Regions from separate parts of the Macrococcus equipercicus genome, predicted to be linked through region 1. Evidence: riboswitches for the same ligand, from Rfam matches in the RefSeq annotation. Region 1 holds a riboswitch; each other region holds the start of a gene.
What was found. Region 1 has a riboswitch for thiamine pyrophosphate ahead of tenA (thiaminase II). Riboswitches for the same ligand answer to the same signal wherever they lie in the genome.
Positions count from the first base shown of each region.

Region 2: linked by a shared signal. The riboswitch ahead of KFV11_RS04985 (ABC transporter substrate-binding protein) and the one ahead of tenA (thiaminase II) in region 1 are both predicted to bind thiamine pyrophosphate.
Region 3: linked by a shared signal. The riboswitch ahead of KFV11_RS02080 (ECF transporter S component) and the one ahead of tenA (thiaminase II) in region 1 are both predicted to bind thiamine pyrophosphate.

Region 1 covers NZ_CP073809.1:1,868,273-1,871,843, forward strand. The annotation lists gene thiD (bifunctional hydroxymethylpyrimidine kinase/phosphomethylpyrimidine kinase) at 1-632, opposite strand, end outside; gene tenA (thiaminase II) at 598-1,296, opposite strand; TPP riboswitch at 1,346-1,443, opposite strand; gene KFV11_RS11720 (LysM peptidoglycan-binding domain-containing protein) at 1,532-2,401, opposite strand; gene KFV11_RS09945 (hypothetical protein) at 2,732-2,977, opposite strand; gene KFV11_RS09950 (single-stranded DNA-binding protein) at 3,164-3,571, opposite strand, start outside.
Region 2 covers NZ_CP073809.1:978,019-981,589, forward strand. The annotation lists gene KFV11_RS04975 (2-oxoacid:acceptor oxidoreductase subunit alpha) at 1-826, shown strand, start outside; gene KFV11_RS04980 (2-oxoacid:ferredoxin oxidoreductase subunit beta) at 827-1,690, shown strand; TPP riboswitch at 1,710-1,813, shown strand; gene KFV11_RS04985 (ABC transporter substrate-binding protein) at 1,854-2,852, shown strand; gene KFV11_RS04990 (thiamine-binding protein) at 2,855-3,142, shown strand; gene KFV11_RS04995 (ABC transporter permease) at 3,139-3,571, shown strand, end outside.
Region 3 covers NZ_CP073809.1:382,034-385,604, forward strand. The annotation lists gene glmS (glutamine--fructose-6-phosphate transaminase (isomerizing)) at 1-1,391, shown strand, start outside; TPP riboswitch at 1,503-1,601, shown strand; gene KFV11_RS02080 (ECF transporter S component) at 1,662-2,246, shown strand; gene KFV11_RS02085 (ABC transporter ATP-binding protein) at 2,233-3,571, shown strand, end outside.

The DNA.
Region 1 (3,571 bases):
GTACAGCCGGTGCCGTGCGTATGATGCGTCGGCGTCCGCTGTGCTGTCAGTTCGATGCAGCCCGCTTTCGTAAATAAGTAATCTGTGGCGTCACCTTCCATATGACCGCCTTTAATGACGACCGACTGCGCACCGATTTCATTGACGAACATTTTGCCGGCCTTATCGATATCTTCTTTCGTTTCGATGGTCATCTGAAGAATACGTTCAAGTTCCGGTAAGTTTGGTGTCGCGACCGTCGCAAGGTCCAGCAGCTTATAGCGCACGGCCGTTTTACCCGCTTCATCGAGCAGGTCGTCACCGCTTTTAGCGACCATCACCGGATCGATGACGTAAGGGATACGATGTTTCAAAATGTACGGTCTGACGACATCCATGACATCGCTTGATGCCAGCATGCCGGTCTTCACCGCATCCGGCACGATATCGCTGTAGACACTGTTCAGCTGCGCTTCAACGACTTCAAGCGGCTGATCGAATACTTGCTGCACACCTGTTGTGTTCTGCGCGACGATACTTGTCACGACGCTCATACCGTATACGCCGCGCGACTGAAATACTTTAAGGTCGACGGTCGTTCCGGCGCCGCCCGTCGGATCAGTTCCCGCTATTGATAGTGCTGTTTTCAGCATGGAATATCCACTCCTCCTGCGTTGCCGCCATATTGAAGAAGCGTCGCTCATGCACACAGCTTTCCAGAAAATTACGGCGTAATATATCGCGTTCATATTCAGTCGCCTGTTCAGCGAAATTATTGACCCAGCGGTCCAGATGATTCATGAGTTCATCCATGTTGACCGTATAGAAATCAACCCACGGCTTCAGCGGATTACCTGTTAAGTCATGACGCGCTGCTATTTTCAGCGCCAGCTGCTGGTAGACATATGGACATGGCGCCATGGCGCATATCGTGAAGCTCGCATCATCATAGCGGAAGGCATTGTAATACATATGTTTAATATAGTGGTCGCTTGACGGATACCACTCACCGTCTTTAATAATAACGTCGTAATCTTCTCCGACATAATCAGCCATTGTCTGATGAGCCGCAATTTCACCATTCAGCACAAAGTCAATCTGACCGAGCAGGAAGTTGATGCCTTCACGGTCGTTAAGCTTAGCAATCAGCAGGCTGTAAATTTTAGCGAATTCGTTTAAATACAAGTGATCCGCCTTCAAATAATGACGGATAGCATCTTTATTAATATCGCCTCTAATAATCCCTTGAATAAAATCGTCGTTATAAATCGCTTCAATAATCGGGTCTGCCTGCTTCTTCAGTTCATCTGTAAACATTAAATATCCTCCTTAAAATTAAAAAAACCTATTTTCCGCAGAAAAAGGCCTCATAAGAAGGACGCTTTCCTACGCTAGTATTATCTAGATCAGGTAAAAGGGTTTGACGAAGTCATCTCAGCCGTTACGGCACCCCCAGCAGTCAATAGGTTATTTGATTAGTTCAAGGATAGCGGACATAAGCGTAAAAAGCAAATAAAAAAAGCCATCCGTGAAGGATGACTTTGAGTGATGCCTATAAGCGGGCACCGCATACCGGCCATGGCTGAGAACCACGTTGGCTGTAAAGAATTTGTGCACGTTTAGTCTGCTCAGCTGCTGATGCTTGTGACGGAAGACCTGAGCCGCCTACTGAACGCCAAGTTCGTACATCGAACTGGTATAAACCGTGGTAAGTGCCTGATGCATCTACTACGTTCGCTCTGCCGCCTGATTCACAAGCTGCCATTGCTGCCCAGTTTAAGCCGCTGCCTGAAGCTGCTGTTTGTGTTGTTGCAGTAGTTGTTTGTGTTGATTGAGTTGTTTGTGTTGATTGAGTTGTTTGTGTAGTTTGTTGAACAGGTGCCTGCTGTACTGGTGCCTGTTGTACTGGTGCCTGTTGTACTGGTGCCTGCTGTACTGGTGCCTGCTGTACTGGTGCCTGCTGTACTGGTGCTTTATATTCTACTTGAGGTGCTGTGTATACTCTTTTAGGAGCTGTTGGAGCTGCTTGAACGACTGCTGGTGCTGCTTGAGCTGAACCTGCAACGTTTAATGATTTACCAGCGATGATTAAATCAGATGATAAATTGTTCCATGCTTTTAATTGAGCAACAGTCACGTTGAATTTAGCAGCGATTTTTCCTAGTGTATCGCCGTAAACAATTTTATATGTCGTTGTAGCTGTATGATTTGATTCTTCATTAACTTTTAACACTTGGTTAGGTAAGATAAGATTTGATCTTAATCCGTTTTCAGCTTTAATAGCGTCTACTGATGTACCGTAGTTTTTAGAGATACTCCATAACGTATCACCAGATTGAACTGTGTGTTCAGCTGCATCTGCAGTTGCAGCGAAAGATCCTGAAACAGCTACTGCTGTTGTAACGGCTAATAATTTTTTCATAATTTGTTTTTCCTCCTAGGCATTTAATACTCTGCTAATAATATAACAGATAATAATATTTCATAGGTTACAGACAAATAAAAGATACGGGTCTTTATTACAGCAGCATTACAAATAGAAATATTTTACTTTTTTCATTTAAAATAGTTTTAAAACGCTTTAGAGTCATGAATTAAACACTATTTTTGCATAAAATTATCAAATTCAATGTTATCTTTCTGTAATGTTACAGGAAAAAAGTACCAATCTAAAGATTAATACTTGTTGTCATCTCCTGGTTATTTAGCAATAGAATGGACAATCGATGGCAGCTCATACAATCGTCAGCTTTTATTTGGCGCTCTGCTGGAACGCTTCTGTTTTCATCAATAAGCCGTCCACTGATTCATCACAATGGATGACAGCCGATTTCTCTCGGTAGGCTTTTTTCATGTTTGTTATCGTTGTATCATATTTGTCAGCGATCACCCATAATGACTGGCTGTGTTCATGGTTGTTCATTTCAGCTTCTGCCTGAGTCATTGTAATGATGCTGGAGATTACAACGGCCGCAGCAACGACTGCTATCTTTCTCATCATGCTCCTCCGCCTTTAGTATTATATGACTAATACTTTATCACGTAATAGAAATGCTATGGTTACAGCCATATGATAAGTTATAGTTTTAAATTACGTAAATATTACAGAATGATATCAATATAAATACCCCTCCAGACAGCACGACTGAAGAGGTAGTTGTGGGTGTGAGTAATGAAAGTGCGGTTAAGCAGTAACAGGTTCTTGAGAAGATGATTCTTGTTGCTGCTCTGAATGAGCTTCGTCGCCGATAGCATCCAGCTGCTCCATGAACTTCCTGCTCTCCTCTTCACTGATCACAGCATGTGTCTCAGCTTTTACAGGTTCAGTGTTAAGCGGCTCTGACTGTTCACTGATGAACTGCTTGACGATTGATTCTTTGGCTATCATAATGGCATGAGTCTTTTCAGCGTCTGACAGTTCATCCCATATTTCATCAGGTGTCTGCGGGAGTATATCGCCGGTTTTAATGACACCGAAGTTCGGCAGGAATTTAATATTCTCGACGACTATTTCTGTAAAGTACTGCGGTTTCTCTTCTCCGGCCTTCTGATATTTGTTGCTGTGGATCTGCCCTGTAATACAGACCGTCGA
Region 2 (3,571 bases), 890 kb from region 1:
TGGACTGCCGACGAAGCAGGAGCAGTCAGACTTGATGCAGATGATCTACGGTACGCACGGTGATATTCCGAAGATTGTTGTGGCACCGACTACCGCAGAAGATGCCTTCTATACAACAGTGGAAGCATTCAACCTGGCGGAACAGTACCAGTGTCCGGTCATTATTTTAAGCGACCTGCAGTTATCACTCGGTAAGCAGACCGTGCCTGAACTTGACTACAGCCGCATTAAAATAGAGCGCGGTAACCTGGTCACAGAAGTACCTGAGCGCGAAAACAAAGACTACTTCAAGCGTTATGAAGTGACAGCGTCAGGCGTGTCGCCGAGAACGGTTCCCGGCGTTAAAAACGGCATTCATCATGTTACCGGCGTGGAACATGCAGAAGACGGCAAACCGTCTGAAAGTCCTGTCAACCGCATTAAGCAGATGAAAAAACGGATGGAAAAAATCGCGAACTTAAAAATTTCAGAGCCGGTCGTTGAAACCGGTGGATTTGAAGCGGCGGACGTGCTTGTCATCGGCTTTATTTCAACATACGGTGCCATCGAAGAAGCGATGGACCGCGTGGATGCATCTGTGAACCACCTGCACATCAAGCAGCTGCATCCATTCCCGACAGCAGAAGTGCAGCAGGCATTCGATAAAGCGAAACGTGTCATCGTCGCTGAGAACAACTATCAGGGACAACTGGCACAGATCATCAAGATGAACGTGAATCATCAAAATAAAATTCACAGCTTCGTGAAATACGATGGCACACCTATTTTGCCGCACGAAATTGAAGGACAGATCAATTCTGTTGTGACTGCAAAGGAGTTATTATAAATGGCTACATTCAAAGATTTTAGAAATGACGTAAAACCTAACTGGTGCCCAGGCTGCGGTGACTTCTCCGTGCAGGCTGCAATCCAGAAAGCGGCAGCGGGCGCGGGTCTCGAACCTGAGAACCTGGCGATCATTACAGGTATCGGCTGTTCCGGTCGTTTGTCAGGCTACGTGAACTCATATGGCTTCCACTCTATTCACGGCCGTGCGCTGCCGCTTGCGCAGGGCGTTAAGATGGCGAACCAGGAGCTGACAGTCATCGCTTCCGGTGGTGACGGTGATGGTTTCGCGATTGGTATGGGGCATACAGTGCATGCGCTGCGCCGAAACATCGATATCACGTATATCGTGATGGATAACCAGATCTACGGCTTGACGAAAGGTCAGACGTCTCCGAGCTCAGCGCCGGGATTTGTCACTAAGACGACGCCGCACGGTGCTATCGAGCAGAACGTATCACCGCTGCAGCTGGCGTTGACAAGCGGGGCGACATTCATCGCTCAGAGCTTCTCGTCAGACATTAAAGAGCTGACAGCCATCATTGAAGCGGGTATACAGCATAAAGGCTTCTCATTCATCAATGTCTTCTCGCCATGTGTGACCTACAACAAAGTGAACACATACGACTGGTTCAAAGAGAATATTACGAAGCTCAGCACGATTGACGGCTATGACCCGTCAAATAAGGCACTTGCCCTGTCCACTGTGATGGCGCATGATGGTTTAGTGACAGGTATTGTCTATCAGGACACTGTGACAAAAAGCTACGCTGACCAGATTGACGGTTACAGCCCGTCACTTGTCAAAGAAAATATCGAAATAAAAGAAGAAGATTTCAACGAACTTATGTTACAATTTAAGTAATCACATGAGTGAAATATAGAAAAAACACTGGGGGAGCACTTGAGTGCTGAGACTGGATACGTCCTAAACCCTTATCGACCTGATCTAGTTAATGCTGGCGGAGGGAAGTGTCTTTGCACACAACCCTTCTTGAGGTTGTGTGTTTTTTATTGGAGGAAAAATTGTGAAGAAGGCATTGATCATCGGGTCGTCCTGCTTGCTGCTGGCAGCGTGCGGCAGTCAGACGGCGGACAAGAAAGAGGAAAGTAACAGTAAGGAACTGAAGCAAGTGACATTGATGCTCGACTGGACACCGAACACGAACCATACAGGAATCTATGTCGCAGAGGCGAAGGGTTATTTCAAGAAGCACGGTCTTGATGTGACCATTAAAACACCGGGTGATGTCACAGCGGATCAGCTGGTGGCGGCAGGTAAAGCGCAGTTCGGTATCAGCTCACAGGAAATATTGACACAGGAGCGCACAGAAGGCGTACCGGTCAAGTCCATCGGCGCGATCATCCAGCATAATACGAGCGGCTTCATGAGCCTTGCCGATAAAAACATCAAGTCGCCGAAAGACTATGAAGGAAAAACTTACGGCGGCTTCGGTGCACCGATAGAGGAGCCGTTTATCAACGCGATCATGAAAAAAGAGCGGGCGGACTCAAAAAATGTGAAAATCGTCAATATCGGTGACACAGATTTCTTCACGGCTTCCAAGAAGAATATCGACTTCGCCTGGGTGTTCTACGGCTGGACAGGTATTGAAGCTGAGACACGCGGTGAGAAAGTGAACATGCAGTATTTGATCGACTATGATAAAAACCTCGATTACTATACGCCGTTATTCATCGCCAATGAGAAGTACATCAAATCAGACAGCAAGACGGTCAGAGCGTTCATGCAGTCGGTTAAAGAAGGTTATGAATATGCGATCAAAGAGCCGAAGAAAAGTGCTGACATCTTAATCAAAGAAGCGCCGGAACTGAAAGATAAACGCGAACTCGTAGAACAAAGCCAGCAGTACTTGAAAGACAAATACCAAGCCGATGCTTCAAGCTGGGGCATGCAGGATGCCGCTGTCTGGAAAAACTTCGGGGAGTTCATGAAGAAGAATAAAGTCATCACGAAAGATTTCAACCCGGAACAAGCTTATACTAACAAATTCGTGGAGGAATAGACATGGCTGATACATTAATGAGCATTCAGATCATTCCAAAGACACCGGGCGGGGAGGATGTCATCCCGTATGTCGACGCAGCGATCGCTGTTATCGACGCGTCAGGGCTGCCTTATTTCGTGTCACCACTTGAAACAACGATAGAAGGCACTATGGCAGAACTGCTGCCGCTCATTGGGCAGATGAACCGGCGGATGATGGAACTAGACTGCACAAGTGTGATTTCACAGGTGAAGTTCTATCACGCAGCTGATGCGTCGATGGCAGAGCTCGTGAAGAACTACCGATGACGTATTATTTGAAGTTTGGTCTGTTCATGCTCGTTCTCCTTGTCATCTGGGAAGCGCTTGTCAGACTGCTCCATGTCGACCCGTATACGCTGCCCGCGCCATCTGCGATCGTCCGGGAATTTGTCACGGGCTTCAGTGACTACCGGGTTCATCTCGTTCCGACAGTCATGCTGGTGCTTGAAGGCATCGTCATGTCAGTCGTCTTCGGTATAGCGGTTGCGGTCGTGCTTCATTTAGTGCCGGCGCTTGAACCGTTTGTCTATCCGCTGCTGATTATGAGCCAGAACATTCCGGTCATCGTCATTGCGCCGCTGCTTGTCATCTGGTTCGGTTTCGGTCTGCTGCCGAAACTGATCGTCATCACGCTCGTCTGCTTCTTCCCGATCACTGTCAGTCTGCTGGAGGGCTTTAAGTCGGCTGACAAAGATT
Region 3 (3,571 bases), 650 kb from region 1:
GTCAGACTACAGAAGAAGCATTTACTGCTGTGCTTAAATTGCTGCATGGTTCATATGCACTCGGGTTACTTGACAAAGAAAATCCGGACGTCATCTATGTCGCTAAAAACAAATCACCGTTACTCGTCGGTTTAGGTGAAGGCTTCAACGTCATCGCATCAGACGCGATGGCAATGCTGCAAGTGACTGACACTTATGTTGAGCTTGTAGACGGTGAAATTGTCTTAGTCTCAAAAGACAGCGTGACGATTAAAGACCTTGACGGTAACGTGATTGAACGTGCGCCTTACAAAGCCGAGATCGATGCATCTGATATCGAAAAAGGCACTTATGCACACTATATGTTAAAAGAAATTCACGAACAGCCGGGCGTGATGCGTAAAATCATCCAGGAATATCAGGATGACAACGGTGAATTAAAAGTAGATGCTGATATCATTCAGGCAGTGCGTAAAGCTGACCGCGTCTATATTATTGCATGCGGTACATCTTACAATGCCGGTCTTGTCGGCAAAGAATACCTTGAGAAATGGGCAGGCGTTCCGACAGAAGTGCATGTAGCGAGCGAATTCGTCTACAACATGCCGTTATTGTCAGAGCAACCATTGTTCATCTTCATCTCACAGTCAGGTGAAACAGCGGACAGCCGTGCCGTGCTCGTCGCGATCAAAGAATTAGGTCACACAGCGCTGACAATCACCAACGTGCCGGGCTCTACATTATCTCGTGAAGCTTCTTATACATTGATTCTGCATGCCGGCCCTGAGATTGCTGTGGCGTCAACAAAAGCTTACACAGCTCAGATTGCCGTACTTGCGATTCTGTCTCAAGTTGTTGCTAAAGATGCAGGCATTACAACAGACATCGACTTATTACCTGAACTTGCAAAAGTGACTGCAGCGATCACGACTGTTGTCGACGATGCACCACGCATGGAAGAGATCGCGCGTGACTTCTTAGCGACGACTCGTAACGCATTCTTCATCGGCCGTACAATGGACTACTATGTCGGCGTCGAAGGATCATTGAAACTGAAAGAAATTTCTTACATCCAGGCAGAAGGATTTGCCGGCGGAGAACTGAAGCACGGAACAATCGCGCTGATAGAAGAAGGCACACCTGTCATCGCGCTTGCGACGCAGGAAGCGGTCAACTTATCTATCCGCGGTAACGTCAAAGAAGTGGTGGCACGCGGGGCGAACCCATGTATCATCACGATGAGCGGCCTTGAGCAGGACGGTGACACTTATGTCCTGCCGGCTGTTCATGAAATGCTGGCACCACTTGTCTCTGTTGTGACGACGCAATTAATTGCGTACTACGCAGCGCTGCACAGAGACTGCGATGTTGATAAACCGCGTAACTTAGCGAAATCTGTCACAGTCGAATAATCATGAACCTCGCTCACTGTATGAGCGGGGTTTTATTGCCGGGCACTTGACAGAAAGCAAGGTTGACAAGCCATTCTTTTACAGTTACAGTGAGATTAACAAATAAATAACGAAAAGCACTAGGGGTGTTATTAACTGAGACGAGCGCAGCTCGAACCCTTCGAACCTGATCTAGTTGATGCTAGCGTAGGAAAGTGCATGCTTATATAAGTATGTCTTTTTGGCGCCATCTTCTGTTGAAGGTGGTGTTTTTTTGTGGAGGAGACTAACATGGCACGAGCAAAAAAAGGTTTAACACTGTCAGACATCTTGGTGACAGTACTCATTTCAGTGATTTTTGCAGTCATTTACAACTTATGGTGGGGGTTTTACGAAGCATTGAAGCCGCTTGGTCTTCATATTGAGCAGCTGTCATACGGCATGTGGTTCATTGCAGCGGTCGTCGCTTATTTAATTATTCCGAAGATGGGGATTGCATTGTTAGCTGAGTTTGCTGCAGGCGCCGGTGAAACAATCGCGATGGGTAAGTTCGATATTCCGACGTTTGTCTTTGCGTTACTGCAAGGTCTCGCGTGTGAAATTGTTTTTGCTGTCTTCCGCTATAAGTCGCGCCATGTCATGGTTGCTGTGCTTGCCGGATTAGCGGCAGCCATTATCAGTCTGCCGATTGATTACTTCTACGGCTATATGTCAGACGTTGCCGGCTGGAACGTACTGCTCTTCGTCATCTTCCGGTTGATCAGTGGGATTGTGCTTGCAGGTATTGTCCCTTATCTCCTCGTCAAGGCACTGGATGAGACCGGAGTGACCAAGTTATTCAGACCGGCGTCAAAAGAAGACTATGACGCCCTGTAAGTTATCGGTCCATAACTTGCGGTTGAAATATCCGGGCGGTGAACGCAAAATATTCGACGGCTTATCGCTCGATATTAAGGCCAAGGAAAAAGTGTTGATTCTCGGCCAGTCAGGCAGCGGCAAGAGCACACTGCTGAACGTGCTGAGTGGTGTCGTGCCTGAGCTGATTGAACTGCCGATGAAATACGACAGGCTCGCCATCGATGCTTCGCCGGCAATCATCTTCCAGGATCCGGACAGCCAGTTCTGTATGCCGAAAGTATATGAGGAACTCGCGTTTATACTTGAGAATCAGCAGGTGGCTGGAGCGGCGATGGACAGCCGCATCGAACAGGCGCTGCAGACTGTCGGTCTGAATGTTGACAAGCATCAGTCAATCAATCAGCTGAGCGGCGGCATGAAGCAGAAACTCGCTATCGCCGGCACGCTGCTGCAAGGTGCAGATACATTATTTCTCGATGAGCCGACTGCGATGCTTGATGCACAATCGACTGCAGCGTTATGGCAGCAGATCATCACATTATGGGAGGATCAGACCGTAGTCATTGTTGAACATAAGGTCGAACATATTTGGCAGCACGTAGACCGTATCCTCCTCATGGACCAGAACGGTGCAATAATAGAGGACAGCACACCGGATGATATTTCAGCGCGCTGTACATCGCTGCTTGATGACTTCGGCGTATGGCATCCTGGTGCATGGAGTCACGCGCCGGAACCGTACGATTATAGCAGCGGTGCCGCACTATTTGAATTTGACGGCGCCGTGAAACGCAGGCGGAACACTCTTTATACCGCTTCACTCGATATTGCTTCGGGTGAGTGGATTACCATCACCGGTAAGAACGGCGCAGGGAAGACGACACTGCTTGAATCCATCATGCAGCTGATTCCTTATGACGGTGCAATGTATTACCTGGGAAATCGTCTGAAGAAATTAAGGACAGCGGCGCAGTATTTCTATCTTGTCTATCAGAACCCGGAGCTGCAGTTCATTAAGAACCGTGTTTATGACGAACTGTATGTGAACTTCTATCATCAGAATCAGCAGACCGCGCATGACGAGACAGCAGCTATGCTCGAACTGCTCGGGCTGTTTCACCTGAAAGACCATCATCCTTATGAGTTGTCGATGGGTCAGAAGCGAAGGTTAAGCGTAGCGACGGCATTGAGTACACCGGCTGCGATTATTCTACTCGATGAACCGACTTTCGGCCTCGACAGCAGCAGCACGTTTGAACTGATCAAACTGTTCCAGCAGCGTATAAAGAGCGGTCAGACGATTGTCATGGTGACTCATGACCGGCAGTTGATTGAGCGCTATG